One region of the Cupriavidus sp. GW823-FHT07B10 genome, then DNA from elsewhere that is predicted to be linked to it. Evidence: predicted binding sites of a transcription regulator. Region 1 holds the regulator's gene; the other holds the start of a gene.
The links. The regulator sigma-54, encoded in region 1, starts transcription at its own class of promoters, with help from an activator protein. The targets are predictions, from matches to a motif close to TGGCANGNAANCTGCTTT.
Positions count from the first base shown of each region.

Region 2: AC1Q6V_RS02725 (pilin) is a predicted target of sigma-54. The motif match lies at 3,111-3,128, and genes of this name have one in related genera.

Region 1 is NZ_JBXAGS010000001.1:370,438-385,923, forward strand. It holds gene mutY (A/G-specific adenine glycosylase) at 1-1,167, shown strand, start outside; gene AC1Q6V_RS01860 (LON peptidase substrate-binding domain-containing protein) at 1,172-1,831, opposite strand; gene rapZ (RNase adapter RapZ) at 1,923-2,807, opposite strand; gene AC1Q6V_RS01870 (PsiF family protein) at 2,926-3,318, opposite strand; gene hprK (HPr(Ser) kinase/phosphatase) at 3,481-4,452, opposite strand; gene ptsN (PTS IIA-like nitrogen regulatory protein PtsN) at 4,534-4,989, opposite strand; gene hpf (ribosome hibernation-promoting factor, HPF/YfiA family) at 5,446-5,796, opposite strand; gene AC1Q6V_RS01890 (RNA polymerase factor sigma-54) at 5,845-7,326, opposite strand; gene lptB (LPS export ABC transporter ATP-binding protein) at 7,461-8,261, opposite strand; gene lptA (lipopolysaccharide transport periplasmic protein LptA) at 8,330-8,980, opposite strand; gene lptC (LPS export ABC transporter periplasmic protein LptC) at 9,048-9,677, opposite strand; gene AC1Q6V_RS01910 (KpsF/GutQ family sugar-phosphate isomerase) at 9,721-10,704, opposite strand; gene AC1Q6V_RS01915 (monovalent cation:proton antiporter family protein) at 10,846-12,825, shown strand; gene AC1Q6V_RS01920 (ribbon-helix-helix domain-containing protein) at 12,844-13,218, opposite strand; gene AC1Q6V_RS01925 (DJ-1/PfpI family protein) at 13,319-13,897, opposite strand; gene AC1Q6V_RS01930 (adenine phosphoribosyltransferase) at 14,114-14,686, shown strand; gene AC1Q6V_RS01935 (LysE family translocator) at 14,730-15,341, shown strand.
Region 2 is NZ_JBXAGS010000001.1:549,754-565,239, forward strand. It holds gene sucC (ADP-forming succinate--CoA ligase subunit beta) at 1-966, shown strand, start outside; gene sucD (succinate--CoA ligase subunit alpha) at 1,066-1,947, shown strand; gene AC1Q6V_RS02720 (TerC family protein) at 2,183-2,878, shown strand; gene AC1Q6V_RS02725 (pilin) at 3,196-3,666, shown strand; gene AC1Q6V_RS02730 (PglL family O-oligosaccharyltransferase) at 3,766-5,565, shown strand; gene AC1Q6V_RS02735 (glycine zipper family protein) at 5,567-6,082, opposite strand; gene AC1Q6V_RS02740 (hypothetical protein) at 6,097-6,531, opposite strand; gene moaC (cyclic pyranopterin monophosphate synthase MoaC) at 6,761-7,240, opposite strand; gene AC1Q6V_RS02750 (beta-barrel assembly-enhancing protease) at 7,338-9,176, shown strand; gene AC1Q6V_RS02755 (DUF2946 family protein) at 9,186-9,776, opposite strand; gene AC1Q6V_RS02760 (YheT family hydrolase) at 9,817-10,911, opposite strand; gene AC1Q6V_RS02765 (YybH family protein) at 10,958-11,398, opposite strand; gene waaF (lipopolysaccharide heptosyltransferase II) at 11,430-12,452, opposite strand; gene AC1Q6V_RS02775 (zinc-finger domain-containing protein) at 12,571-12,765, opposite strand; gene AC1Q6V_RS02780 (branched-chain amino acid transaminase) at 12,863-13,783, opposite strand; gene AC1Q6V_RS02785 (SNF2-related protein) at 13,956-15,486, shown strand, end outside.

The DNA of each region.
Region 1 (15,486 bases):
CCAGCCCCTCGCGCTGTTCCCGCCATCCCCGACGATATCTGCGTGCCGCCCGACTTCGGCGCCAGCGTGGTCGACTGGCAGCGCCAGCATGGCCGGCACGACCTGCCGTGGCAGAACACGCGCGACCCGTACCGCATCTGGCTGTCGGAGATCATGCTGCAGCAGACCCAGGTGAGCGCGGTGATCGACTACTTCCAGCGCTTTGTCTCGCAGCTGCCCACGGTGCAGGCGCTGGCGGCGGCGCCTGCCGACCAGGTCATGGCGCTATGGGCGGGGCTGGGCTATTACTCGCGCGCACGCAACCTGCACCGCTGCGCTATGCAGGTGGTGAGCGAGCATGGTGGCCGTTTCCCGACCGATCCCGCGGTGCTGGCCACATTGCCCGGCATCGGCCGCTCCACCGCCGCGGCAATCGCCGCGTTCAGCGCCGGCGTGCGTTCTCCAATCCTGGATGGCAACGTCAAGCGCGTGTTCGCGCGCTGCTTCGGCATCCACGGCCATCCGGGCGAGCGCGTGGTGGAAACGCGCATGTGGCAGCTGGCCGAGCTGGCCTTGCCGGCCGCAGGCCCGCGCCAGGCCGAGGACATGATCGCCTATACGCAAGGGCTGATGGACCTGGGCGCCACGGTGTGCTCGCGCGGCAAGCCGGCCTGCCTGGCCGATGCCGGTGCGTGCCCGCTGTCGGCCGACTGTGTGGCGCGCCGCGACGGGCTCACCGGCGTGCTGCCCACGCCCAAGCCGCGCGCGGCCATCCCCGAGCGCAGCACGGTAATGCTGCTGGTGCGGCGCCAGCGCGAAGTGCTGCTGCGCCTGCGCCCCGGCAGCGGCATCTGGGGCGGCTTGTGGAGCCTGCCGGAGATGCCGGTCGACAGCGTGCCCTTCGACACGGAAGCCGCCGAGGCGGCGGCGCTCGACTATGCCCGCGCCTTCGGCAAGCCCGCGCGCGCCGCACTGACCGGCGAGCTGACCCATGTGTTCACGCACTTCCGCCTGCTGATCCGTGCCATCCGGGTCGATGTGAGCGCGGACGGCGCAAGCCTGATGGCGCAGGACGGCGCCGCGGAAGCCGCGCAGCGCTGGATCTCGCTTGACGATCTCGATGCGGTGGGTACGCCCGCGCCGGTGCGCAGGCTGCTGGAGGACCAGGCCCGCGGCGGGCTGTTCTGAGCGCCTAGAGCATGTGGTTCTGGCGCATGTAGCGGTGCACGATCTCGATGCGCATGCCGGCATCGGGCAACGCCATCAGCATCTGCTTGGCCTTGAGCGGCACCGGCAGCAACTCGCACAGCCGGTTGGCGACCCAGCTCGGGTCGTCCCACAGGTAGGGCTCGTCGAATGGCAGGCGGTCGGGTTGCTCGGCATGGAGCCGCGTGACAATGCGCCGCAGCGCATCCAGGCATTCGCCCAGCAGCTCCAGCTTGCAGTCGATGATGTCGGGAGGAAGCACCTCGGCGCGCGCAACCAGCAGGCCGTCGTCGCGGGTGTCATGGCTGACGATATGGAAGCGCTCGCGGCCGCGCGCACGGATCAAGAGCACGCCCAGCTGTTCCATGTTGCAGTCGACGATCTCCGCCAGGCAGCCGATCAGTTCCGGCACGGTGGGCTGGTCCGGCCGGGCCACTTCCTCGCCGCTTTCGATCAGGCAAACGCCGAAGGGAGTGTTGTCGCGCAGGCAGTTGCGCACCATGTCGACATAGCGCGCCTCGAACACGCGCAATGGCAGCCGTCCACCGGGAAACAGCACGGTGTGCAACGGGAACAGCGGCAGGTTGTCGAGCGTCCGCGGCGGATCTTCTGATGCCGTGGGACGGTAGAGGTCGGTCGAGGACATGCAGTGCCAGCTTGGGTATCGCGCAGCAATGGGCCAGCCGGCCAACGCGGCGCGCAGATGCCAATGATGCCAGTGGGCAGTCCCGCCTGCGTCAGCCCGCCGGTGCGAGCTCTCGGTGTCTCACCAGCACATTACCATGCGCCCGGAAGTAGTTGGCAAGCCTTTCCGCAATATAGACCGAGCGATGCTGGCCGCCGGTGCAGCCGATCGCCACGGTCAGGTAGCTGCGGTTGTCGGCAATGAAACTCGGCAGCCACTTTTCCACGTAGGCGCGGATATCCTCGGCCATCGCCAGCACCATTGGCTGGGCCTGCAGAAAGTCGATCACCGGCGTGTCGCGCCCCGTCAGCGGGCGCAAGGCCAGGTCGTAATAGGGGTTGGGCAGCGAGCGCACGTCGAACACCATGTCCGCATCGCTGGGCACGCCGTGCTTGAAGCCGAACGACTCGAATAGCAGCGTCAGCCGCTGGCTGTCGTCGCGGATCAGCTCCTTGATCCAGCTGCGCAGCGTATTGGTGCGCACATTGCTGGTGTCGATGCGGTGCGCGGCCTCGGCCAGCGGGCTCAGCAGCGCACGCTCCATCTCGATCGCTTCCATCAGCGCGGTGTCGTTGAAGGCGGGTTCACCGCCCGGGCCCGGCACGCCGTCGGTACGGACCGAGAGCGGGTGGCGGCGGCGCGTCTCGGAGTAGCGCTGCACCAGTGCGTCGGTGCTGGCGGTCAGGAACACCACCTCGACCTGGTGCTCAGCGGCCAGCGCGCGCACGGTGTCGGGCAACTGGTCGAGCGACTCGCGGCTGCGGATGTCAGTGGCGACGCCCAGGTGCGTATAGCCCTGGCTGTCGAGATAGCGGGTCAGTTCCGGGATGAACTGAGCCGGCAGGTTGTCCACGCAGTAGTAGCCTGCGTCTTCGAGCACGTTCAGTGCGACGGACTTGCCGGAACCGGATATGCCGGTGATGAGGATGATGCGCATAGCAACTGAAGCATAGCATCACGTGATGAAGGCGTCATGACACCACGCGCAAAAGCAAACATGGCGAACCTCGCGGTTCGCCATGCTTTTGTCGTCAGCTTGCGGCGCTGGTTGCGGCTCAGGCTGCCTTGGACAGGCATTCCTTCATGTAGGCCTTGTATTCGTCGCCCTTCTTGCCCTTGCCCGACTTGCTGCAGGAGGCCATTTTCTCCTGCTGGGTCTTGGACGCGCCCTTGGACAGGCATTCCTTCATGAACGCCTTGCGTTCGTCGCCCTTCTTGCCGGCGGCTTGCGTATTGCAGGCCTTCATCTTGTCCTGCTGGGCGTTGGCTGCGGGCTTGTCCGGGGTAGCCGGGGTGGCGGGCGTGGCAGGCATGGCCGGCGTTGCCGGTGCGGTGGCCGCCGGCTTGGCTGGCGTCGCGGGGGTTGCCGGCGTGGCGGTGGTCTGTGCAAAAGCGCTGGCGGCGATCATCGGGGTGACCAGCGCGCACATCGCGATCAATTTCTTCATGCTTGCTCTCCTGGGTGTGGAAAACTTCATGGCCGCGCGCCATTGCCGGCGTTGCAGCTTCCGTAACGGGCGCGATGCCCATTACAGCACAAAACGGAGCATGCCTGAAGAACGTTGACGTTCTGCGTCAACGCCGTTGTAAGCAAATGAAAACGCCGGCGCTCAGAGCAAGCGGCCCTGGCCGCGCGATACTGCATCGGCCTGCATCGCGGCGCGCTGCCGGTCCATGAAGTCGCGCAGCGTATCGATGCCGCGCAGGCGCAGGATGGTGTTGCGCACCGCGGCCTCGACCAGCACGGCCAGGTTGCGCCCGGCCGCCACCTGGATCTTGACCATGTGGATCGGCAGGCCCAGCACGTCGAGGTATTGCGAATCGAGCGGCAGCCGCTCGAACTCGCCGTCATTGCGACGCACCAACTGCACCACCAGCTTGATCTTCATCTTCCGGCGCACCGCGGTCTCACCGAAGATGGTCTTGATGTCGAGCAGGCCCAGACCGCGTACTTCAAGCAGGTTCTGCAGCAGCGGCGGGCAGCGGCCTTCAATGAAATCCGGCCCCAGGCGCACGAAGTCCACGGCATCATCGGCCACCAGCCCGTGGCCGCGCGAGATCAGTTCCAGGCCCAGTTCGCTCTTGCCCAGGCCCGATTCGCCCATGATCAGCACGCCCATGCCCAGGATGTCGAGGAATACCCCGTGCATGGTCACGCGCGGCGCGGAGATACGCGACAGGTACAGGCGCAGGTGGTCGATCACCGCGGCCGACGACACCGGCGTGGTGAACAGCGGCGTGGACGAGCGCGTGCAGCGCAGTTCCAGGTCGGGCGGCGGCTCCATGCCGTCGGCGATCACCAGGAAGGGCGGCTCCAGCAGGATCAGCTCGCCCATCTGGCGCTTGCGGGTCTCGTCGTCCAACCGCTGGTAATAAGTGATCTCGGGCTTGCCGAGCACCTGGATGCGGTTGGGGTGGATCAGGTTCAGGTGGCCCACCAGGTCGGCGGCGGAGGTGGCTTCGCGGGCGAACTCCACATCGAAGGCGCGATCCGCACCTTCCAGGCCGGCCACCCACGAGAGTTTGATGTCGGCTGCGTTGTCGTCGAAGATGGACTGGGAGGTGACGCCGGTGAGTTCCATGCGGTATGACTGGTGGGGCGGTTTGCGAAGCGCCTTGGCGCCTGCCCGGTCTGGTGCCGGCCCGCTTGAGGGATCAGGGGATCAGGGATGCCATGCGATCAGCAACTGATGGACGGCATCGGGCGTGGGCAGCGTGGCCAGCCCTTCACGCATGTCGCGGTCGGAAAGCAGTTGCGCGATTTCGGACAGGATTTCCAGGTGCTGCTGCGTAGCCTGTTCGGGCACCAGCAGGAAGATCAGCAGCGATACCGGCTTGCCATCGGGCGATTCGAACGGAATTGGTTCGGCCAGGCGCATGAACGCGGCCAGCGGCTGCTTCAGGCCCTTGATGCGGCCGTGCGGGATTGCCACGCCGGCGCCCAGGCCGGTGGATCCAAGCGACTCGCGCGCGAACAGGTTGTCCGTCACGATGGCGCGCGCCACACCATGGTTGTTCTCGAAGAGGAGCCCGGCCTGCTCGAACACACGCTTCTTGCTGGTGACGCTGACGTCGAGGGTGATGTTGCCGGGTGGCAGCAATTTGGCCAAACGATTCATGGGCGATGCGCAGGATTTCAGTTAGCGGGCGGACCGTTCCGCCGGGCAGTGGGCTGGCTCCGGCCTGCCGTTGGCCTGGCCGGAGGCGTCCGGCCCATTATAGAGCAGCGACTACTCCCGCATTGTGCAGCGCAACGGGGCAAGCCGGTGCAGAAAGATACATGGTGATGCAATGGTGCCTCCGCGGCGGGGAGCCGGTGCACCGGTGCGGGGCACGGCCAGGATTCCCTCTCTTTGTATGGCGCAGCATACACCTTGGCGCAGCGCTTGCGAACACCCTTGCTCATTCGGGTGAAAAGCATCGGCTCCGGCGCCACAGCCGGGCCGCGCCGCCAGTGCGGGCGCGGCATGCCGGCGGCAACCGGGAACGCGAGGGCGCAAAAAAGCCGCGCTTCTTGGCGCGGCTTGCCTGTTCAATCCTGATTCAGCAGCCCGCTGCGGGGCTGCCGGGCACGGTCATTGCTGCATTTGCGCTGCGGCCATCTGGTACTTGACCGCTTCGCGGTCGTGGCCTTGCACGCGATCCTTGTAGCGGATCACCTGACGGTCCAGCTTGTCGACGAGTGCGTCGATCGCTGCATACAGGTCTTCGTGATGCGCTTCGACAAAGATGTCCTTGCCCTTGAGATGTAGATTGATTTCCGCGTACTGACGCCGGTCCTTTTCCTTATGGTTGTCGACAGAGAGCAGCACACTAACGCCAATGACTTGATCGAAATGCCTGACGATTCGCTCCAGCTTCGTTTCCACGTACTCACGCAGAGGGGGCGTGATGTCCAGGTGGTGTCCACTGATCTTGAAGTTCATAGCGCTTCTCCTTCTGAAAGAGCCTCACCAGGCAGGCGGTGGGCTCGGCTACAAAGACTTGCGGAGATTGACTGCGGGGATCTTCAGGGCTTCGCGATACTTGGCAACGGTGCGGCGTGCGACAACGAAGCCTTGTTCGCCCAGCAGTTCGGCAATGCGACTGTCGGAAAGGGGATTCCTCGGGTCTTCGGCTCCTATCAGTTGCTTGATCAAGGCGCGGATGGCCGTTGACGAAGCCGCGCCACCGGTTTCGGTGGACACGTGGCTGCCGAAGAAGTACTTCAGTTCGAAAGTACCCATCGGCGTTGCCATATATTTATTGGTCGTCACCCGGGAGATGGTTGACTCGTGTAAACCCAGTGTATCGGCAATCTCCCGCAAAACCAAGGGGCGCATGGCGATTTCGCCGTGGCTGAAAAAGTTCTTTTGACGCTCGACAATGGCCTGCGAGACACGCAGGATTGTGTCGAACCTCTGCTGGATGTTCTTGATCAGCCAGCGCGCCTCCTGCAGCTTCTGCTGCAGCCCGGCGGTGCCGGACTCACCCTTTGCGCCACGCAGGATTTGCGCATACATGTCATTGATGCGCAGCCTCGGCATCACATCCGGATTGAGCTGCGCGATCCAGCCGCCGCCACCCTTGCGCACGAACACGTCCGGCACCACGAAGTCCGCCTCCGGGCGGCTGTATGCATGGCCGGGGTAGGGCGCCAGCGAGCGGATCAGTTCGTGTGCGGACTTCAGCGCCGCTTCATCCACCTGCAGCGCCTTCTTCAGCCGCGTGTAGTCGCGTACTGCGAGCAACTCCAGGTGGTTGGTCACGATGTTCAGGGCCAGTTCGCGCTGCGGGTGCGTCAGGCGCCGCAACTGCAGGGCCAGGCACTCGGCGGCGTTGCGCGCGCCCACGCCGGGCGGGTCGAAGCTCTGCAGCAGCGTGAGGATGGCGTGGACCTCCTCGATCTCGAACTCGAGTTCTTCCGGCAACTCCGTGCAGATCTCCTCAAGCGATGCGCTCAGGTAGCCATCGTCGTCGAGCGATTCGATCAGGAAGATGGCCAGGCCCTTGTCGCGCGCCGAGATCTTCAGCGGCGTGAGCTGTTCCATCAGGTACTCGCGCAGCGTTGGCTCGGCTTCGCGCAGCTGCATCGGCGTTTTTTCGTCCTCGTCGCCCTGGGGGCGGCGGGCAAAGTCGTCCAGGCTCCAGTCGCTGCTGCCATAGTCGTCGCCGTTGCCGCTGTCGCCATAGCTGTCGTCGTCAGCCGCGCCGTCGGCGCGGGCCTCGCCATTGCCCTGCGGCTCTGCCGGCGCGGGCGCCGGTGCGCTCTGCAGGTTGACCGAGCCGTCGGCCGCCACGCGCAGCGGGCTTTCGATCCAGTCGTTCTCGCGTTCGAGCAGAGGGTTTTCCGTCAGTGCCTGTTCGACCTCTTGCTGCAGTTCCAGCGTGGAAAGCTGCAGCAGCCGGATCGACTGCTGCAGTTGCGGGGTCAGGGCCAGATGCTGGGAAAGGCGGAGCTGTAGCGACGGTTTCATGCGACCTATTCTATGCGCATCTTTCCGTTGTTGGAACGGAAATTGCTATCGCTTATGCGGTCTGATCGCTGCTGGCTGTGGCAGGCCCACGTGCGCCCGCGAATAGGCCTGCCGCTCCATGGCAGGCCGCTGCATCACATGCGGAAGTTCTCGCCCAGGTAGACGCGCCGCACTGCGTCATTGGCGATGATTTCCTCGGGCTGGCCCGCGGCCAGCACCGTGCCTTCGCTGATGATGTAGGCGTGGTCGCAGATGCCGAGCGTCTCGCGCACGTTGTGGTCGGTGATCAGCACGCCGATATTGCGTGCCTTGAGGAAGCTGACGATGCGCTGGATCTCGCCCACGGCGATCGGGTCCACGCCGGCGAAGGGTTCGTCCAGCAGGATGAAGCGCGGCGACGACGCCAGCGCGCGCGCGATTTCCACGCGGCGGCGCTCGCCGCCCGACAGCGACAGCGCCGGGTTGTTGCGCAGGTGCGCGATCTGCAGGTCGTCGAGCAGCGAATCCAGGCGGCGCTCGATCTCGGCCTTGGGCAGGGGCTTGCCGTTGCTCACCTGCAGCTCCAGCACCGCGCGGATGTTCTCTTCGACGTTGAGCTTGCGGAATACCGAGGCTTCCTGCGGCAGGTACGACAGCCCCATGCGCGCGCGCTCGTGGATCGGCAGGCCGCTGATGTGGTCGCCGTCGAGCACGATATCCCCTTCGTCCAGCGCCACCAGGCCCACGATCATGTAGAAGGAGGTGGTCTTGCCCGCGCCGTTGGGCCCGAGCAGGCCGACCACCTCGCCGCTCTTCACGTCGAGCGAGACGTCCTTGACCACCGTGCGCGAGCCATAGCGTTTCTTCAGGTGGCGCACGACCAGCGTGCTGCCGCCGGCAAGGACGGTGGAGGCTTCGACGGAAGGCTTGTCGGCGATGGTTGCGGTATCGGTCATTGGCACAGTCTGGCGTTCAGGCGTTTCTGGCGCCGGCCGCATGCGATGCACGCAGCCGGCGCCAGGCGTCAGGGTTTGTTGGCAGGCGCGGGCGCCGGCTTCAGGTCCAGCGGCGAGCCGCCGCTGCCCGTGGCGCCGGCCTTCTGGTCCTGGCGCGGCGACAGCACCGCGCGCACGCGGCCGGACGGATTGGCGGCCGCGGCATCGCCGCTACCGCCGCCGGCAGCCGTGTAGAACTCCTTGCGGCTGTCGTAGGTCAGCACCGCGCCGCGGATCTCGTCGACCTGCTTGGCGCCCTGCAGGCGCGCCATGCGGGCATTGCCGATCAGCTTGGAGTACTCCTGCTTGCCGTCGTACTCGATGCGGTCGCCCCAGCCGTCGATGTATTCGTCGACGCCTTCGCGCTTCTGCCGGATGTAGGCCTGCTTGCCCGGCTTGGCGGTGGCCACCGCGAACTGGTAGCCCTCGGGATCGGTGCGCAGTTCGGCGGCGTCGGACTTCAGGATCATGGTGCCCTTGGTCAGCACCACATTGCCGGTCAGCGTATAGATCTGCTTGACGTCGTCATAGCTGGCGTTGTCCGCCTCCAGCACCATCGGCTTGTCGCGGTCCGCGCGCTCGGCCAGGGCGGGCTGGGCCAGCAGGCCGAAGGCCATGGCCAGGGCGAGCAGGGCCGGGGCGGTGCGTCGACGGGACGATGTCGTCAGGGAAGCAGTCATGTTGGCAGGGTTGCTTGAGGGCGTCTGGGTACGTTGGTGCGGGTTGGTGCGGCCCCCGGGCCGGGGCTCAGGACCCCGGCGCGCGGCCAGGGGTCGGCCCGGTGATGATGGTGCCGCGTACATTGCCGAGCAATTGTACTTCGCGCGTGACGTTGTTGAAGATCAGGCCGTTGGCGGTCATCACCGACGGGCCGCGCGTCAGCTTGACCGGCTTGTCGGTCTTGACGATGTCGTCATTGACCAGCAGCTGGAAATAACTGGATGCGGCGGTCAGCTGCGGGTCCTTGGACACGTCCACGCCCTGCTGGCGCATGACGAAGCCGTTGCCGTACAGGTCGATCACCGAACCCTCGGCGTTCATGCGGCCCATATCGGCGCGGGCGGTGACCGGCGGGCGGTCCGGCTCATACGCGCGCATGGCGGGCCGGGTCACCTCGTAGGTCTGGTCATCCTCGAAATGGACCATGCGCTCGCCGGTAAAGCGGATTTTGGTGCTGCCGTCCGGCGCCAGCTCAGTGGCCGAGAAGCGGTCCATGAAGTAGTCGGGCTCATGCTTCTTGGCGCTTTGCGCGGCCGGGTCTTCCTTGGGGGAGTTGATCTGGACCAGCCAGAACGTGCTGCCCGCCACGAAGGCCATCAGCAGCAGCGGCAGCAGCCGCATGACGATGCCGCTGAGGGAGGCGAGGAGTGCCTGCATGGTGTCCTTGGCGTTGTGCCGGTTGTGCCGGGCCCGCGCCCGCTCAGATGACCTTGGCGCGGGTCAGGTCGTGGATATGCAGCGCGCCGGTCAGGCGGCCGTCGTCATCCACCACCAGCAGCTGGTTGATGCGGTTGGCCTCCATCACCTGCACCGCTTCGACGGCGAGCTGGTTCTCGTTGACCACGTGCGGGTTGCGGTGCATGACGTCGCCGATGGGAACGGTCTTCCAGTCGCGCGGGGTTTCCAGAAGGCGGCGCAGGTCGCCGTCGGTGAAGACGCCGATGGCGTGTCCGTCCGGGTCCACCACGGCGGTCATGGCCATGCCCTTGCGGGTGATTTCCATCAGCGCCTGGGCCAGCGGGGTGTTTTCACGCACCTCGGGCACGGCGTTGCCGGTGCGCATCACGTCGCGCACATGGGTCAGCAGCTTGCGCCCGAGCGCGCCGCCGGGGTGCGAGCGCGCGAAGTCTTCCTCGCCAAAGCCGCGCGCATCGAGAACCGCCACTGCCAGCGCATCGCCCAGCGCCAGCGCCGCGGTGGTGCTGGCCGTCGGCGCCAGGTTCAGCGGGCAGGCTTCTTTCTCGACCGCCGCGTCCAGGTGGACGTCGGCCAGCTTGGCCAGGTTGGAGTCGGGGTTGCCGGTGACCGAGATCAGCCGCGCGCCGATGCGCTTGACGATCGGGATGATCGACAGCAGCTCGCCGGTCTCGCCCGAATTGGAGAAGGCGATCAGCACGTCGTCGCGCGTGACCATGCCCAGGTCGCCGTGGCTGGCTTCGGCCGGGTGCACGAAGAACGCCGGCGTGCCGGTAGAGGCCAGCGTGGCCGCGACCTTGCGCCCGATATGGCCGGACTTGCCGATGCCCGAGACGACCACGCGCCCGGTGCATTGCAGGATCAGCAGCACGGCACGGGCAAAGTCGCCGTTCAGGCGTCCGGAAAGTGCGGAAACCGCATCGGCTTCGGTCTGGAGAGTGTCGCGGGCGAGCCTGAGTGCTCGATCCGCATCGAAATTGGCTATCATGGCGACGAAGTATACCAACGAATGCGATGGCGCCTGGCCCGACCCATGGCGCACGTCGTGCTTGCCGTGCTCGCCGTATTTTGCCGGCAGGGTGCCCGTGCCGGGTCGGACGTGCGCCTGGCCGGTCACCCAGACCGCCTGATGCATTCTCCGCTGGAACTGACCCTGGTGCTGCTGGCCGCCGCCGTCTTCGGCGTGGTCGCATTCCGCATGCTGCAGCTGCCGCCGATGCTCGGCTACCTGGCCGTCGGCATCCTGATCGGCCCCCATGCGCTGGGGCTGGCCAGCGACACCGCGCAGACCAAGTACCTGGCCGAATTCGGCGTGGTCTTCCTGATGTTCTCGATCGGGCTGGAGTTCAACCTGACCAAGCTGCGCTCGATGAAGCGGCTGGTGTTCGGCCTGGGCGGCTCGCAGGTGGTGCTGTCGATGCTGGCGGTGGTGCCGGCCAGCTGGGCTTTCAACTGGCTGTTCCCGCTGTCCTGGCAGGCGTCGGTGGCGCTGGGCGGGGCGCTGGCGATGTCTTCCACCGCGATCGTCTCCAAGATGCTGTCCGAGCGCATGGAGCTTGAGAGCGAGCAGGGCCGCAATATCATCAGCATCCTGCTGTTCCAGGATCTGGCGGTGGTGCCGCTGCTGATCGTGATCCCGGCGCTGTCGCGCGATCCGGGCGACCTGATGGTGGCGCTGGGCCTGGCCACGGTCAAGATCGTGGTGGCCCTGGGCGTCATCTTCTTCCTGGGCCAGCGCCTGATGAGCCGCTGGTTCCACGTGGTGGCGGCGCGCCGCTCGCAGGAACTGTTCATGCTGAACCTGCTGCTGGTGACGCTGGGCATGGCGGCGCTGACCGAGCGGCTGGGCCTGTCGATGGCGCTGGGCGCCTTCATGGCGGGCATGCTGATCTCCGAGACGCCCTACCGCCACCAGGTGGAAGAGGACATCAAGCCGTTCCGCGACGTGCTGCTGGGACTGTTCTTCGTCACCATCGGCATGCTGCTCAATATCCGAGTGGTGCTCGACCACGTATGGCTGGTGCTGGCGCTGCTGGTGGTGCCGGTGCTGTTCAAGCTGGTGCTGATCGCGCTGCTGGCGCGGGTCTTCGGCTCGCGCCAGGGGGTGGCGATCCGCACCGGGCTGGGGCTGGCGCAGGCCGGCGAATTCGGTTTCGTGCTGCTGAACCAGATCGACGGCCTGAACCTGGTCGACCCGGTGCTGATCCAGGTGATCCTGGCATCGATGCTGCTGTCGATGCTGGCCGCGCCCTTCCTGATCCAGTACAGCGACGCCATCGTGCTGCGCTTTGCCGCCAACGAATGGCTGATGCAGTCGCTGAACATGACCCGCATCGCCGCGCAGAGCCTGCAGACCGAGAAGCACGCGATCATCTGCGGCTTCGGCCGCAGCGGGCAGAACCTGGCGCACATGCTCGAGCGCGAGGGCATCAACTACGTGGCGCTGGACCTGGACCCCGATCGCGTGCGCGAGGCCGCCGCGGCCGGCGATACCGTGGTCTACGGCGACGCGGGCCGGCGCGAGGCGCTGATCGCCGCCGGCATCCACCGTGCCGCCGCCCTGATCGTCACCTATGCCAACACCCCATCGGCGCTCAAGGTGCTGCACCACGTGCAGGAACTGGCGCCGGCGCTGCCGGTGATCGTGCGCACGGTGGACGATTCAGAGCTCGACACGCTGCAGAAGGCCGGCGCCACCGAAGTGGTGCCCGAGATCATCGAGGGCAGCCTGATGCTGGCCTCGCACGCGCTGGTGCTGTTGGGCGTGCCGATGCGGCATGTGCTGCGCGGCGTGCAGGAGGCGCGCGACGCGCGCTACAGCCTGCTGCGCGGCTATTTCCACGGCCGCGACGATGATGAGGACATGGTCGAGCGCGATTCGGTACGGCTGCATTCCGTGTCGCTCGGGCCGCAATCCACGGCGGTGGGGCGGCGTCTTGGCGTGCTGGGGCTGGAGCGGATCGGCGTGGAGGTGACCGCGGTGCGCCGGCGCGGCATCCGCGCCTTCGATCCGGAGCCCGAGACCGTGCTGGAGCCGGGCGATATCGTGGTGCTGCGCGGCCCGCCCGAGGCGCTGGAGGCTGCGGAAACGCGCATCCTGAACGGCTGAGCCGGGGCGTCGTGCGCGTCAGTGCGGACGCGCCTCGACCCAGGATTCCGGCAGGTTGTCGAGCACGGCGCGTGCGTCCAGCGAGCGGATCGGCACGCTGGCATCGGCCGGGATGCGGCCTTCGCCCTGCAGCATCAGGTAACGCAGGCAGCACACGCGCAGGAAGGACGAGAAATTGCCGGCCACCGCCTCGCTGCCGCGATGTTCGGTCAGTTCATCGTGCAGGCGCGTGATCAGCTGGTTGACGGTCATGTCGTCGCGCCGCGCCAGTTCTTCCAGCACCTCCCAGAACAGGCTCTCCAGCCGGATGCTGGTGGCCACGCCATGCAGGCGCAGCGAGCGCGACTGGCTTTGGTACGACGCCGGATTGGCGCGGATAAAGATTTCACACATGGATGCTCCCGTGCGGGCGGCGCAGCCTGCGGGCATGTGCACGGCTCGCGGATGGGGCGGGCCGTGCCTTCACGCGTGGGGGCGCCGCGTGCGGAAAGCTCTAATGTACGATCCGCGTGCCCAGCACGGCAAGGAACTGCGCCAGCCAGGCCGGATGCGCGGGCCAGGCCGGGGCCGTGACGAGGTTGCCGTCGGTATGGGCCTGGTCGACGGGAATATCGGCATAGGTGCCGCCGGCCAGCTTCACCTCGGGCGCACAGGCCGGGTAGGCGGAGCAGGTCTTGCCTTCGAGCACGCCTGCCGCGGCCAGCAGCTGGGCGCCGTGGCAGACCGCGGCGATCGGCTTGTCCGCCTGGGCGAAGTGGCGCACGATCTCCAGCACGCGCGCGTTCAGGCGCAGGTATTCCGGCGCGCGGCCGCCGGGGATGACCAGTGCGTCGTAACCGGCGGGGTCGATCTCGGCAAAGCTCGCGTTGAGGGTGAAGTTGTGGCCGCGCTTCTCGGTGTAGGTCTGGTCGCCCTCGAAGTCATGGATAGCGGTGGCGCAGGCGTCGCCCGCCTGCTTGTCCGGGCAGGCCGCATGCACGGTGTGGCCGACCATCTGCAGTGCCTGGAACGGCACCATGGTTTCGTAGTCTTCGGCGTAGTCGCCCACCAGCATCAGAATCTTCTTTGCCATCGCGCTCTCCTGTATGGTTACGGGTGTCCGGCGGGTGCCGGACGCGGCAGCCCGGCCCCTGGCCAGCCAAGCGGGCCGGCAGGGCCATTGTGCTGGCCGCCCCGATGGCGCGGGTGGTAACTGGTTACCGCGCCGGCGGCCATCCTGCCGCGACCCACTGCGACCCCTCTTTCTGATTGGCGCGCCACGCTGCGCGCCTACCGTTTCCAGACCCCTATGGCAGAGTCCATCATCCAGTCCCCCGAGCTCGGCGACGTCACCGGCTACCTGCGCGAGCGCATCCGTACGGTGCCGGACTGGCCCATGCCGGGCGTGATGTTCCGCGACATCACCCCGCTGCTGCAGAACCCCAAGACGCTGCGCGTGCTGATCGATGTCTTCGTGCACCGCTACATGGATGCGCAGCTCGACCTGGTGGCGGGCATCGACGCGCGCGGCTTTATCCTGGGCGCGATCGTCGCGTATGAGCTGAACCTGGGCTTCGTGCCGATCCGCAAGAAGGGCAAGCTGCCGTTCCAGACCGTGGCCGAGGAGTACGAGCTGGAATACGGCAGCGCCACCGTCGAGATCCATGCAGACGCCTGCAAGTCCGGCGACCGCGTGCTGCTGGTCGACGACCTGATCGCCACCGGCGGTACCATGATGGCCGGACGCAAGCTGCTGGAGCGCCTGGGCGCGACGGTGGTGGAGGGCGCCGCCATCGTCGACCTGCCCGAACTGGGCGGCTCGAAGCTGCTGCAGGACGGCGGGCTGCCGCTGTTCACCGTGTGCAAGTTCGAAGGGCACTGAGCCACGCTGACCGGCCCGCAAGATTTCCACGCAAGGAGACCCCATGCCTGACCTGTTGCTGTTCCTGCTGACTTCGATTGCCGTGACTGTGGCCCCGGGGCCCGACAACCTGCAGGTGCTGGCGCGCGGCATGGCGCAGGGCCGGCGCGCGGGGCTGGTCGCGGCACTGGGCTTTTCGGTCGGGTGCCTGTTCCACACCGTGATTGCGGCGGTGGGGCTGGCCGCGGTGCTGCGCTCGTCGCCGCTGGCGTTCCAGCTGATCAAGTATGCGGGCGCGGCCTACCTGATCTGGATCGGCATCCAGGCGCTGCGCGCAAAGGGCGGGCTGGCGCAGGGCGGTGATGTCGATGCGGTGCCGCTCGCGCGCGTGTTCCGCCAGAGCGTGCTCGGCAACATCATGAATCCCAAGGTGACGCTGTTCTTCCTGGTGTTCCTGCCGCAGTTCGTGCGCGCCGATGCCGCGCACCCGGGGCTGCAGTTCCTGCTGCTGGGCGTGGTCTTCATGCTGCAGACGGCGGTGGTGTTCTCGCTGTTCGGGCTGTGCGCGGGCTGGCTGGGCGCCTGGCTGCGCCGCCGCCCGGCCACCGGCCGCTGGCTGGACCGCGCCGCCGGGGCGATCTTCGTCGGGCTGGGGATCAAGGTCGCGCTGCCCTGAGCGGCGCCGCTGGCGCGCATCCGCGCGCCGGTGTTGCCCATTGCCCGCGCGCCGCGCCCATGCCGTTGCCGCTGTCGGGTGACGGGCGCATAATGCCTCATTGACAACTACACGATGACCGGGCCTAGCCTCCAGGGGTTTTGTC
Region 2 (15,486 bases), 180 kb from region 1:
GACGTCAAGACCTACGCTTCGAACATCCTGGGCATGCAGCTGGTCACGCACCAGACCGGCCCGGAAGGCAAGAAGGTCAACCGTCTGCTGATCGAAGAAGGCGCCGACATCAAGAAGGAACTGTACGTTTCGCTGGTGGTGGACCGTGTTTCGCAGAAGGTCGCGCTGATGGCCTCGAGCGAAGGCGGCATGGACATCGAAGAAGTCGCCGCCCACAGCCCGGAAAAGATCCACACCCTGATCATCGAGCCGTCGGTTGGCCTGACCGACGCTGAAGCCGACGACATCGCCCGCAAGATCGGCGTGCCCGACACGAGCGTGGCGCAAGCCCGCCAGGCCCTGCAAGGCCTGTACAAGGCGTTCTATGAAACCGACGCTTCGCTGGCTGAAATCAACCCGCTGATCCTGACCGGCGACGGCAAGGTCATCGCGCTGGACGCCAAGTTCAACTTCGACTCGAACGCGCTGTTCCGTCACCCGGAAATCGTTGCCTACCGCGACCTGGATGAAGAAGACGCCAACGAAATCGAAGCCTCGAAGTTCGACCTGGCCTACATCTCGCTGGACGGCAACATCGGCTGCCTGGTGAACGGCGCCGGCCTGGCCATGGCCACCATGGACACCATCAAGCTGTTCGGCGGCGAGCCGGCCAACTTCCTCGACGTGGGCGGCGGTGCCACCACCGAGAAGGTGACCGAAGCCTTCAAGCTGATGCTGAGCAACAAGAACGTGCAGGCCATCCTGGTCAACATCTTCGGCGGCATCATGCGTTGCGACGTGATCGCCGAAGGCGTGATCTCCGCTTCCAAGGCCGTGCACCTGACGGTGCCGCTGGTCGTGCGCATGAAGGGCACCAACGAAGACCTCGGCAAGAAGATGCTGGCCGACTCGGGCCTGCCCATCATCTCGGCCGACACGATGGAAGAAGCCGCCCAGAAGGTGGTGGCCGCTGCCGCTGGCAAGTAAGCCGTCGCACGAACGCAACCATACGCGAACGCGGGCGGTGCGCAGGCGCTCCCTTGAGCCCCTGTGCGCGCCGCTCGTAGCCAAGCAAAGGATTACAGCATGTCGATTCTGATCAACAAAGACACCAAGGTCATCACCCAGGGCATTACCGGCAAGACCGGCCAGTTCCACACCCGTGGCTGCCGCGACTACGCCAACGGCAAGAACGCCTTCGTAGCAGGCGTGAACCCCAAGAAGGCCGGCGAAGACTTCGAAGGCATTCCCATCTACGCCAGCGTCAAGGACGCCAAGGCCCAGACCGGCGCCACCGTGTCGGTCATCTACGTGCCGCCCGCAGGCGCCGCTGCCGCGATCTGGGAAGCCGTTGACGCCGACCTGGACCTGGTGGTCTGCATTACCGAAGGCATCCCCGTGCGCGACATGATGGAAGTCAAGGACCGCATGCGCCGCGAGAACAAGAAGACCCTGCTGCTGGGACCGAACTGCCCGGGCCTGATCACGCCGGACGAAATCAAGATCGGCATCATGCCGGGCCACATCCACCGCAAGGGCCGCATCGGCGTAGTGTCGCGCTCGGGCACGCTGACGTACGAAGCCGTGGGCCAGCTGACCGCGCTGGGCCTGGGCCAGTCGTCGGCTGTCGGCATTGGTGGCGACCCCATCAACGGCCTGAAGCACATCGACGTGATGAAGATGTTCAACGACGATCCGGAAACGGACGCCGTGGTCATGATCGGTGAGATCGGCGGTCCGGACGAAGCCAACGCGGCTTACTGGATCAAGGAAAACATGAAGAAGCCGGTGGTTGGCTTCATCGCTGGCGTGACCGCGCCTCCGGGCAAGCGCATGGGCCACGCCGGCGCGCTGATCTCGGGCGGTGCCGATACCGCCCAGGCCAAGCTGGAAATCATGGAAGCCTGCGGTATCAAGGTGACCAAGAACCCGTCGGAGATGGGCCGCCTGCTGAAGGCAATGCTGTAAGTCGTACCTCGCCATTCCAGCGAGCGCTGGAATGGCGAACCAGGCAATGCCCCCGCCCGCGCGGGGGCATTGTCATTCTGGAGGACGGATTCGGCGTGGCTTCCGGCACGAAACATTACAGGATTGAAATCTAATCGAAAGGTTCGTGCGGTAAACAGTCATGTCCGTGTTTCGAGACATCCGAAATCCCGTCAGATGACGGGTGTGCAACCTATAAAATTCGAGGAGCCCTCCCGTGGAACTGCTGTCTTCCACCACATTCTGGATTGCGTTGGGATCGATCATCCTGACCAATATCGTCCTGTCCGGCGACAACGCGGTGGTGATCGCGCTCGCCTCGCGCAACCTGCCGCCCGCCCAGCAGAAGAAAGCCATCTTCTGGGGCAGTGCCGCCGCCATCATCATGCGCGTGGTGCTGACCGTGGCCGCGGTCAAGCTGCTGAGCCTGCCGTACCTGAAGATCGTCGGTGCCGTGCTGCTGGTCTACATCGGCGTGCAACTGCTGACCGGCGATGACGATGAGGAAGGCCACGACGGCAAGGACAATATCTGGGCCGCCATCCGCACCATCCTGATCGCGGACCTGGTGATGTCGCTCGACAACGTGGTGGCCGTGGCCGCCGCCGCGCAGAAGGGCCCCGAGGGCAGCCAGCTGATGCTGCTGATCATCGGCCTGGGCCTGTCGATCCCGCTGATCGTGTTCGGCAGCACGCTGCTGCTCAAGGTCATGGAGCGCTTCCCGGTCATCATCGTGCTGGGTGCCGCGCTGTTGGGCTACCTGGCCGGCGAAATGCTGGTCAGCGACCCGGTCGACGCCGCCTGGTTCGAAGTCCACGTGCCGCACGCCCACCTGGTATTCGGCGCCGCCGGCGCGATCATGGTGGTGATCATGGGCAAGCTGCTGAGCCGCCGGTCGGCACAGGCCGCCTGACGAGATTTCGCCCAGGCGAGAAGGGCGGCCAGCTGGCCGCCCTTTTTCGTTGGCGCGCCGCAAGGCGGCCGTCGGTGCCTTGGCCAACTAACTCATGTGAGTGATCGCACATTTTGTCGCTTCGCGCGGCGGTAGCGAGCGCAAGTGACAAATTTTGGCGCATACGGCATGCATCCCCCTGATGGGTGACGAAATTTGTCGCTTTTCACCCCCAACCGATGGGGGATGCCGCTGGCACGGTTACTGCTCAATAGTCCCCGCGTCACGAAACCGAAGACGTGCAACGCTCAACTAAAATCTCTTCGAGGGGTCAAATCATGCAACGGGTACAACAACTGAAGAAGCTGGGCCGTCGTGTCCAGAAGGGCTTTACGCTGATCGAACTGATGATCGTGGTGGCGATCATTGGTATTTTGGCGGCTATTGCGATTCCGCAGTATCAGGATTATGTGACGCGGTCGCGTTGGTCGGACGTCTATTCGCAAGTTGCCCCTTTGAAAATGGCCATCGCTGAGTGCAGTCAAGTCAATAACGGCGTAATCGATGCCAAATGCGATACTGATGTACTCTTGAAGACGGCCACTGGCTATCCGGCACTTCCGGCGCCGACCAATGCCACTGTAACCTTGACCGCGAAGACCGGGGCAGTTGTGATGACGGGTAAGGCTGCACTGCTCGGTTGTGAAGTCACGCTGACTCCGGACAATACTAGCAACGCGAACGCGATTAAATGGGCAGCTACCAACACTGGTGCCGCGCCCTGTACCAAGGCAAAAACGGGTATCTGATTCTGTCTGATTGCTACCTAAAGAAGAAGCGCCTTCGGGCGCTTTTTCTTTAGGTAGCGCCCAAGCTATCATGCGCCTTTCCCCTAACCAGGCGCCTCAATGCCGCCGTCCCGGACCAACATCCCGTCGGCTGCCCTCATCGCAGCCATCGTCTTTCCCCTGCTAGTCTCCCGGCACACGCTGCCGCTCGCGACGTTCTACGGCGAATGGACCGCCGCGCTCTGCGCGCTCGCCGTCCTCGCGATCCATGCGGGTCGCCGCCCAGTGGCATCGCCTGGAGTGTCGCTGCCGTGGGTGACACTGCTGTTTCTCTGGCTGGTCGTCGTCGGACTTGTCTCGGGCGCCACTGGCCATCACGACATCACTGGTAGCCGCCTCACCACCATCCTCACGCTGTTCCTGGGCGCAGCGGTGACATGCGCCGCATGGTCGTACCGAGGCACGCCTGCGGCATCCACTCAGAACATCGGAGACACCCTCGCCACCGCCTTCTTCATCGCCGGCCTGCTGGGCACCCTCACGCAATGGGTGCAGCTGTTCCATCTCGAACCCCGCGCCTTCGGCCTCGTCTCCAGCTATTTCTACGACAACAACCGCCGCCTGTGGGGCAACCTGAACCAGCCCAATCACCAGGCCACCGTTGAAGGCCTGGCGCTGGTGGCATCCGTGTGGCTGGCCTCGCGTGGCCGCCTACGTTTCCCGATGTGGCTAGCCGCCGTGGCCCTGCTGGAAAGCGGCATCGTGCTATCCGGTTCGCGCACTGGCGTGCTGCATGTTGGCCTCGCTGCGATCTACGCGCTGGTCGCGGCGTGGCTCACGCGAGGCGGGCGGCGCGACTCGGACCCAATGCAGCGGCCAGTCGGTCTGCTCGTCGCAGCCGTAGCAATGGTGGCGATGCTACTGATCCTGCAACCCGCAATCCGCGCCGCAGGGCAAGCCTTCGACTGGCGTCTGTTCGACACCATCGCGCAACTCGAAGCCGAAGACCAGATGTCCGCGCGCGGCGCACTGTGGACCCACGCGCTGGCAATGTTCCGCTCCCACCCGTGGTTCGGCGTCGGCTGGGGCGAGTTCGGCTGGGCGCAATTCCAGCAGTTGCAGCAAGTCGGCGTGAAGGTGGAGATGTCCCTGCACGCCCACAACGCCATCCTCGACCTGCTGGCAAAGACGGGCATCGTCGGTACCGCCGGCGTAGGCCTGATCCTGCTGGCGTGGCTATGGCGCGTGATTCGCGTTCGCTTGTGGCACGGCGATAGCGAAGAGCGCAAGCAGACCGTGCTGGTTCTCACCTGGCTGGCGATGCTGTGCGCGCATTCGATGCTCGAATACCCGCTGCATTATCTCTATTTCTTCCTGCCGTTCTGCTTCATGCTCGGTTGGCTGGAGCCGTCGGGTTTCGGGCGTTGGCGCGTGCCGATGCCAGTGGCACGTGGGCTGGCGCTCGCGTTTGTCGTGGTGGCTGTGGCCGTGCTGGCCACCATGTGGCAAGACTACCGCCGCGCCGAAGCCCGCGAATACGCCAGCAGCGAAGGCCGCAACGCCTTGCCGATGCCGCGCTTCTGGTTCCGCCAGCACGCGCAGGCCGACGCTGCCGGCCTGGCCACCATTACGCCGGCCAATGCGGCAGAGTTGTTGCCCGCCCACATCGCCGCCGTCCACCTGCTGCCTACGCCGACCATGATCGCGCGCACCGCATGGCTGCTGGCGCTGACCGGCGATCCTGCGCAAGGCCGCCAGTGGATGGAACGGCTGCGCTGGTACTACCTTGGCGATGAAGTCGCGCAATACGCCGAGATTGCGAAGGCCTGCCGCGACCTGACGCCAGACGAACGCCCGCAGGCATTCTGCGCATGGGTCGGCGACCGTTCGCGTCGGTATTCCGAATGGCGCCGGGACTGACCTAGTAGTACGGATACGGGCTGTAATAGACCGGTGGCGGAGGCGGCGGATAGTAGTAGTACCGTGGTGACGGCGGCGCAGCGGCGACGCGTCCGGGGGCCGGCACGCGGTTGCCGCTGGCGTACATGCACTGTACGTAGGCGGCATCGTATTGCTGTTGCGTGCCGTAGCCGGCGTACTGGGCATTGCCAGCGCCGACCGCCGCGCCAGTCAGCAGGCCGACGCCCGCACCCACCGCCGCACCCGATCCGCCATTGAACGCCGCGCCCGCCGCTGCGCCCAGCGCGGTGCCGACCACGGCGCTGCCGACGGCGGCATTGTTGGCGGCCTGCGAGGATGAGACACCGCCCACCCGCCCGAAGGCGAACTGGCGGCAGTTGTAGTCGTCGGCGCGGAACTGGTCGAAGCTCTTGCCGGTGCCCGGCAGCACCATCACGCTGGGGCCGGCAGGCATCACGGCGCAGGCGCCGAGGGTCAGGGTAGCCACGGCCAGCGTGGCGCGGGTCAGGGCATGCATGGTGTCACCCCGCATCAGAAGTTGGCCGGCGGCTGTGCCGGTATGCGCTGCCAGCCGCCGGGGCAGGACTGCACATAGGGGTAGTAGCCTTCGGGCTGGTCGCAGTGGTACCACCAGCCCTGCTGCGGCGCTACGCCGTCCGGGCCGGGGACCGGCACGGGGCCGTTCGGACCCTGTTCGATGTACTGCGGCGGCGCCGCGGGTGCGGTGACCACGGCGGGCGGGTAGTAGTACGGGGCGGGGTAGCCATACGGGTAGCCGCCATAGAACACGCCGGGCCCGAAATAGAGGCCCACGCCGACGCTTGTGCGTGTCTTGATGAAGCCGCCGCGTGCGTCGCTATCGTGCAAAGCGGCATCGTGGAGATCGGCCCGCCCGGCGAGGGCGGCGCCGCTTGCGGCCGTGGCCGCGAGTGCCAGGGCGATCTGGCAGAGCATGCGCCCGTTCATGGTATCCACCTCATCCCCGCGCGCACCGCATGGCACGCCACGGACAGGGTCAGCAGGCCGCAACCAGCGGCGGGCCTGCAATCATATTGAATACCAAATTGTCCCGCGCCGGCGCCACGGCGGCCCGGCTGGAAATGCGGCGTTACCTCTATTACCGGGGAACGACCCTGGCGTAAGACATCGTGACACTGCCCATCGCGGCGCGTGTTGCAGGCGTCACGTGCGGAGGTCAGCCGACCGCCACCCAATCCCCCGACTTGCCCCCATGCTTTTCCAGCAACTTCACATTGCCGATCACCATGCCGCGGTCCACCGCCTTGCACATGTCGTAGATCGTCAGCAGCGCCACCTGCACGCCGGTCAGCGCTTCCATCTCCACGCCGGTCTGGCCGCGGGTTTCGGTGCGCACGGTGCAGGCTACGGTGGCGGTGGCCTCGTCCAGCGCGAACTCGACCGCCACCTTGGTCAGGCCGATCGGGTGGCATAGCGGGATCAGGTCGGCGGTGCGCTTGGTGGCCATGATCGCCGCCACGCGGGCGATGCCGATCACGTCGCCTTTCTTGGCGCTGCCGTCGCGCACCAGCGTGAAGGTGGCTGGCTGCATGGTGATGGTGCCGGTGGCCACGGCGACGCGGTGGGTGCTGGCCTTGTCGCCGACGTCGACCATGTGGGCTTGTCCGGCGGTATCGAAATGGGTGAGCTGGGTCATGATCGAGAGCTTCAGTGCGAACTGCGTGCTGGTGGCCGCCGGCGTCCCTGGGAAGCATCCGATGGGAACGGCCACGGGAGGCCGCTATCATAGCAACATGCCAAAACACCCATCGCTTCGCAGGTCTGCCGCACGCGGCCCCGGCGCCGTGGCGGACGCTGTTCCCGCCGGCTCCGCGTCACATCGCGCAGGCGCCGGCCATTGCCGCGCTGGCGGCGCATGGACGCCATGGCGGCGGCCGCTGGCGGCGCTGCTGGCGCTGACGTTCGCGGCGCCGGCCTGGCCCCAGGGTACGCCGCGCACGGCCCCGGCGCCAGCCACGCCGGTGGCGGCTGCGCCCGCGGCCCGGCCCCCGCAGCCGGTGCCCGCCATCTCGGGCGAGGCCAGCGACCAGGTCTATGACAACCTGAACCGCAGCGTGAAGGCGGGCCAGAAGTCCGAGTTCGGCCTGCGCACCAACAACGCGGTGGTGGAGGCCGGCGGCGTGCAGCTGCCGGACCTGGGCGACCCGTCCACGGCGTCGCTGTCGCCCGACATGGAAAAGCGCCTGGGCGACCGCATCATGCGCGATATCCGGCGCGACCCGCTGTACGTGCCGGATCCGCTGCTGTCCGATTACCTGAACGCGCTGGGCTACCGGCTGGTGCAGGCGGCGCGGCGCCAGAATATCTCCGGCTCGACCGGTGCGGGCACCTTTGCCACCGGCTTTGACCTGTTCGCGGTGCGTGACCGCAGCATCAACGCGTTTGCGCTGCCGGGCGGCTATATCGGCGTGCATACCGGGCTGCTGGTGCAGTCCGATACGGAATCGGAACTGGCCTCGGTGCTGGGCCATGAAATCGGCCACGTGATGCAGCGGCATATCGCGCGTGGCATCACCTCGCAGGACCAGTCGATGTGGATCGCGCTGGCCTCGATGGTGCTGGCGGGCCTGGCCGCCACGCGCAGCCCGGACGCCGCGGCGGCGCTGGCCATGGGCGGGCAGGGCGCGGCCATCGCCAACCAGCTGTCGTTTTCGCGCGGGGCCGAGCGCGAGGCCGACCGGGTCGGCTTCCAGATCCTGACCGCGGCGGGGTTTGACCCGCAGGGCATGCCCGATTTCTTCATGCGCCTGCAGCGCGCATCGGGGACCGCGGAAAACTCGGTCCCGTCTTATGTGCGGACTCACCCGCTGACCTCCGAGCGGATTGCCGACATGCAGGACCGCGTCAGCCATGCCAGCAAGCGCAAGGTCGCCAACACGCCTGAATACGAGTTTGCGCGGATGCGGGCCCGCGTGATCCAGGAATCGTCGCCCAGCGACCTGCAGAACCTGCGCGCGGCGCTGCGCACGCAACTGCCGGGAGCAACGGCACTGCGTGCTCCGGCGCTGCACTACGGCCTTGCCTTCACCGAGCAGCGGCTGGGCCGCTACCCGGCCGCCGAACAGGAGCTGGCCGAGGCGCGCCGTCTCTACGGCAATATTCCCGGCGCCTCCTCGGGCAGCCCCATGCTGGACGTGATGGCGGTGGAACTGGCGCGCGCGCAGGGCCGCGTGCCCGAGGCGCTGTCCCAGGCCAGCGCGTCGATGAAGGCGTTCCCGCTGTCGCATGCGGTGGCGATTGCCTATGCCGATACCCTGGTCGGCTCAGGCCGCTATGAAGAGGCCGTGCGCTTCCTGCGCGAACGCACGCGCCAGGAGACCAGCCGCAGCGAATGGTGGGAGCTGCTGGCGCGCGCCTACGCGGGCCAGGGCAAGCGCTTGCAGCAGCACCAGGCGCTGGCCGAGAAGTATGCGATGGACGGCGCCTACCAGGCCGCGATCGAGCAGTTGCAGATCGCGCGCAAGGCCGGCGACGGCGACTTCTACACGCTGTCCGAGGTCGATGCGCGCCTGCACCAGCTGGAGCGCCAGTACCGCGAGGACAAGCAGGACAGCAAGGGCATGCCTAACTGAGGCAGGCGTTCAGCCAGCCGGCGGCGCCGGCTGGCGCACGAAGCCAAAGCGCCTGGGCACCTCGCTCTCGGCAACCGGCTCGATCGGGATGTCGCGGCCATTGTGGTGGAATACGCCCAGGTCAGTGCCGCAGGCTTCGCCATGCCAGGTGCTGGCGCCGCTGAACAGTTCCAGGTCGTGGTCGTGCAGCAGGGCGGCCTGCTGTGCCGGCGGGCTGCCTTGCGCCATGCCCTCGACCGTGCCGGCCAGCACCACGTTGCCGTGCTCGTCGGCGTAGCAGGCCTGCAGCGTGAAGGCCTGCTGCGTGGTCGTGCGCAGCGCGCCTTCATGCAGCCGCACCACCCACGGCGCATAGCCCAGCGAAACGAACACCCGCTGCGGACCGTTCTGGAAGTACCAGGCGCCGCGCTCGTCGCACAGGTAGTTGCGTTCGATAAAGCCGATCAGCGCTTCATGGCGGATGGGGTCGCCCGAAAGCCCGTGCTGCTGGGCGTACTCATTGCGCAGGCGCCACTGGCCGCGGCGGTCCAGTGCCAGCCAGCCGTAGGCGTTGGGCACGTTGGGCCAGCGTGCCATGGCTTGCCTGACGATCTCGTCCATGTCTGTCTCCTCGGCGGGCCGTGGGGGGACTGCGCCCGCCTCACATCATGCCGTCAAAAAATCTCAGGATCCGTGCCGGCAACCATTCGATGTCGCCGCTGAAGCTCCCGTCGGGCAGCAGGGGCAGGTGCCGGCGCCAGCCCTCGGGCGGGGTCATGAAGCCGACATGGCCGCCGTGCTCGGGCTGTTCCAGCCATACCTGGGGGCTGGCGTCGGCCGGGCCGGGCAGGTGCCGGGCCGGCAGGAAGGGATCGTTGCGCGCATTGAGCACCAGCGTGGGCACGGCGATGTCGCGCAGCACGGGTTTGCTGGCGGCGCGGCGCCAGTAGTCGTCGGTATCGACAAAGCCATGCAGCGGCGCGGTGACGACGTTGTCGAAGGCGTACAGGTCGCGGCTGGCCAGCATCGTGTCGCGGTCGAACAGCCCCGGGAACTGCCCCAGCTTGGCCAGCGACTTGCGCTTGAGCGTCTGCAGGAACATGCGCGTATAGACCAGGTTGAAGCCGGCTGACAGCGCCGCGCCGCCGGCAGCCAGATCCAGCGGCGCGGAGATCGCCGCGGCCGCATGCACGTGGCCGGCGCTGGTGCCGTCCTCGCCCAGGAAGCGCAGCAATGCGTTGCCGCCCAGCGAGATCCCCACCACCAGCAGCTTGCGCCCGTTGGCGCAGTGGCGCTGGCGCATGCGTTCCAGCACCCAGCGGATCTCGGCCGAATCGCCCGAATGGTAGAAGCGCGGTGCCAGGTTGAGCTCGCCCGAGCAGCCGCGGAAATGCGGGACCACGCCCTGCCAGCCGCGCAGGGACAGCGCATGCATCAGCGCCTGCGCGTAGTGGCTGCCGGAATCGCCCTCCAGGCCGTGGAACATCACCACCAGCGGCGTGTCCGGGCGCACCGGGTGGGTGGTCCAGTCGAGGTCGATGAAGTCCTGGTCGGGGGTATCCCAGCGCTCGCGGCGGAAGCTCACGCGCGGCGGGCGGCGCGTGAAGCGCGCGGGGATGATGGTCTGGGCATGGCCGCCGCGCAGCCACCAGGGCATCGGCACGCCTTCGCCGTAGCCATGGCCGGGCGCCGTGGCGGGATCAGCCTGGGCGGCGTGGACGGCCTGGGGAAGGCGGTGGTGCGGAAGCTGCGTCATGCCGGCGTGGTGTTGCAGCAGGCCGCGGCGCGGCGGCCATGCGGGTTCAGTGCAGCGCCTGCCCCGGCGCGGCGGCCACGGCGGCAACCTGCACCGCGTTGGCCGGGCTGCAGTGGATATGCGCCAGGCGCCAGCCTTCGTGGTTCTGCATCAGTACATAGGTGGTGTGCACGTACAGGTCGGCCTCGACGCGGTCGCCGCCGAAGCGCAGCGCCTCGGTCACGTCGAAGATCGACACGGCCATCGACGCATGGCTGCTGGTCTCGATTGCATCGACCAGCACCGGCTGTTCTTCCAGCAGTTGCAGGAAGGCCTGGCGCAGCTGTTCGTGGCCGATCAGGCGCTGGCCGTCGGGCAGCACGCAGGTGATCGAGTCTTCGTCCAGCCACAGGCGCAGCGCGCCGTCTGCGTCGCGCAGCTTCAGCGCTTCGCGAAAGGCTTCGACGATGTCTTCGGCGGAATCGAACAGGCGGGCAAAGCGAGGCATGGTGGCAGTAGAAGTGGCGAGGGCAGTGAGGTCAGGGCCGGTGCAGCAGCTTGCGCAGCTCGACGAACACCATTTCAGGTTCGATCTCTTTCAGGCAGCGCAGGTGGCCCAGCGGGCACTCGCGCTTGAAGCAGGGACTGCACTCCAGTTGCAGCCACATGATACTCGCTGCCTGTGACAACGGCGGCGTGTGGCGCGGGTCGCTCGAGCCGAACACCGCCACCTGGGGCCGGTTCAGCGCCGCGGTGACGTGCATCAGGCCGGAGTCGTTGCAGACTGCGGCTTCGGAGAGCGCCAGCAGGTCCACGGCGTCATCCAGCGAGGTCTGGCCGCACAGGTTGCGCACGAACGGGGCCTCGCTGACGATCTCGGCGGCGATCTCGGCGTCCTTGGCCGAGCCCAGCGTGATCATCTGCGCATACGGGTAGGAACGCCGCAGCATCTGCGCGAGCCTGGCGAAATGCCCGGCCGGCCAGCGCTTGGCCGGGCCGAACTCGGCACCCGGGCAGAACGCGATCACGCGCGTGTGCGGGGCGATGCCAAAGCGCTCGGCGGTGGCCGCCATGCGCGTCGGGTCGACGCGCAGGCGCGGCTCGGGCAGGTCTTCGGGCAGGCGCGCGCCGGGCTTGAGCGCCAGGCGGGCGTAGTGCTCCACCATCGGCGGGCGCTTGTCGCGCGGCGGGTTGGCGTGGCGCACGTTGAGCAGGCCGAAGCGGGCTTCGCCGCGGTAGCCGATGCGCAGCGGGATGCCGGCCAGCCAGGGGACCAGTGCCGACTTGAGCGAGTTCGGCAGCACGTAGGCGAGGTCATAGCCTTCGTTCTTGAGCTGCTGCGCGAACATCAGCCGTGCCGACAGCTGCAGCTTGCCGTGCGCGAGGTCGGACGGGAACACGCGGCCGATCTCCGGCATGCGCGCGAGCACGGGCGCGACCCACTTGGGCGCGAGTGCGTCGATAACCAGGCGCGGATGGCGCGCCTTGAGCAGCGCAAAGAGCGGCTGCGCCATCAGGGCGTCGCCGATCCAGTTGGGGGCGATGACGAGGGCTTTCTTCATGGGCGGGGCGCTTGGAGCCGGCACGGGAGCGTCGGCGCGGACGCCGGCAATGCCGACGCTCCGGGGCGCCTGCAAGCGGCCCGGAGCGTCAGGATCGTGCGAATGCGGGCGGCTCGGGTCAGTGGTGGCCCTTCAGCACGGTGCCCGGCTTGAGCTTGTAGACGGTGCCGCAGTACGGGCACTTGGCTTCGCCGGTGTCTGCCACGTCGAGGAACACGCGCGGATGGTAGTTCCATGCCGGGGTGTTGGCGGTCGGGCAATGCAGCGGAATGTCTTCAGCGCCGATTTCGATGATGGTGGCGGTTTGCGTCATGGTGTTGCAGGGAGTGATGCTTATTGTTCGATGAAAACAGAGGGTGTGCCTCGCCCGGCAGTGCCGGGCGCGCGCAACAGGGGCTGGCAGCCGGTGCTCAGACCAGCGTCAGCCACTTCTTGTACTTTTCGTTGGTGCCGCCCACGGCGGCAAAGAACGCGTCCTGGATCTGCTTGGTCACCGGGCCGCGGCGGCCTTCGCCGATGACGCGGTCGTCCAGTTCGCGGATCGGCGTGACTTCGGCGGCGGTGCCGGTGAAGAAGGCTTCGTCGGCGCAGTACATCTCGTCGCGGGTGATGCGCTTTTCACGCACCTCGATGCCCAGGTCGCGCGCGATGGTCAGGGTGGCGTCGCGGGTGATGCCGTCCAGGCACGAGGCCAGGTCCGGGGTGTAGATCACGCCGTTGCGCACGATGAAGACGTTCTCGCCCGAGCCTTCGCTGACATAGCCCTCGGTGTCGAGCAGCAGCGCTTCGTCGTAGCCCAGGCCGGTGGCTTCCTGGTTGGCCAGGATCGAGTTGATGTAGTAGCCGCTCGCCTTGGCGCGCACCAGCGACACGTTGACGTGGTGGCGCGTGAACGACGAGGTCTTCACGCGGATGCCGCGCTCCATGCCTTCCTCGCCCAGGTAGGCGCCCCACGGCCAGGCCGCGATTGCCACGTGGATGGTGTTGCCCTTGGCCGAGACGCCCAGTTTCTCGTCGCCGACCCACACGATCGGGCGGATGTAGCAGGATTCCAGCTTGTTGGCGCGCACCACTTCTCGCTGCGCCGCTTCCAGCGTGGCCTCGTCGAAGGGCATGACCATCTGGAAGATCTTGGCCGAATTGAACAGGCGGCGGGTGTGCTCCTTCAGGCGGAAGATGGCGGTGCCTTCGGGGGTCTTGTAGGCGCGTACGCCCTCGAACACGCCCATGCCATAGTGCAGCGTATGCGTCAGCACGTGGATCTTGGCGTCGCGCCATTCGATCAGCTTGCCGTCCATCCAAATCTTGCCGTCGCGATCCGCCATCGACATGTCTGTTCTCCCTGCGCCGTGGAAATAGCAAAAACGATATTGTAAGCCCGGGGGGCATGGGTCACAACGCGGTGCGGGCGCCGCTGCGGTCTAGAATTCTCTTTTTCGGGCATTCTTGCCCTGTTCCGCGCACCGTGCCGCCGCGCTGGCGGCCTTGATTCCCACACTCGCCGTGCCTTTGACCCCACATCCCGGACCCGATGTCCCGCCTGACAGGGCTTCCGACCCCGGCGGCGCGTCCGCGCCGCAGGCCGGCTGGCAGCAGGCGCTGGAGGCGCTGCGCGCGCTCGCCGGCAGCGAGCCTGCCGCCGGGGGCGAAGGCGGCAGGCGCCTGCTGTGGGCGCTGACGCTGGATGCCGACGGCGCGCCCGGCACGATCGAGCCGCTCGAGCAGGTGCGCGGCGCGCGCGGCTGGGGCAAGCCCAGGCCGGTGCCGCTGGCGCGCGTGGCCGAGGACGACCGGCTGGAGCCGTGGGACGCCCGCGTGGCCCGCGCCATCCGCCGCGACCAGTCGCACAACCGGCGCTACGTGCTCGACCGCGCCGCCGCGGCGATGGCGCTGGTGGGGCACCCGGGCGTGGTGCTGGCGCATGCGCCGTCGCAGACGCTGGAGGTGGTGGAGGACGCGCCCGCGCTGGAAGCGGTGCGCAGCGCCGGCCGCTACGTGCTGCGCATGTTCCCGCCGGTGCGCGAGGCGCCGGCGATGGAAGCCTTGCTGCCGGCCGCCGCGCGCCAGGAGGCCGAGGCCCTGCGCCAGCTCACGGTGGTGCGCGACGGCCCGCACCGGCTGCGGCTGATCCGCTTTACGCCGGCGCAGTTCGAGGCTGCCCGGCTGATCGGCGATGGCCTGGCGATCCCGGAGGACGGCCACGCCCAGCTCGACCAGACCTTGCGCGCGCTGGCCGGCCAGTTCCAGGTCCAGGCCGACCAGGCGGGCGGATCGCGCGCGGTGGAGGCTGACGCGCGCCTGCGCGCCGAGGTGGCACCGTTGGGCGGGCTGGCGGGGCGCGGCATTTCGCTGCGGCTGGTGGTGACGCCGCTGGGGCCGCTCGGGCCGCGGCTCGCGCCCGGCGCCGGACGCGAGCGCCTGATGGCGGCGGTGCGCGGCGAGACCCTGGCCACGCAACGCGACCTGGATGCCGAGCTGGCCAGCGTGGCCGAGGTCTTCGCGGCATTGCCGCAGCTGGTGGCGCTGGCGCCGCCGGGCGGCGAATACACCTGGATGCTGGACGATCCGGAGGACGCGCTCGCCGTGGTCGAGGCGCTGCCCGGACTGCCCGCCGTGCAGGCCGTGGAATGGCCGCGCGGCAAGGAGATTCGCGTGCTGCCGGCCGACCTGCGGCAGCTGGGCGTGCAGATCGAGAGCCGCGGCGCGTGGTACCGGCTGGCCGGCGAGCTGCGCGTGGCCGAGGGGCTGGTGCTGGAGCTGGGCAAGCTGATCGACTGGACCGGCAGCCACGCCGGGCGCTTCGTGCCGATGGGGCAGGGCGTCTACGTGGCGCTGACGCGCACGCTGCGCGGCCGGCTGCGCGACCTCGCCGGCGTCGGTGAGCATGTGCCCGACGGCATTCGCGTCCCGCAGATGGCCACGCCGTGGCTGGATGACGTGCTGGCCGGCGCCGGCGTCGATCCCGATGCGCATTTCCGCCAGCGCATCGCCCGGCTGCGCGCCGCGCGCGAGGCTGACATCGCGCTGCCTGCCA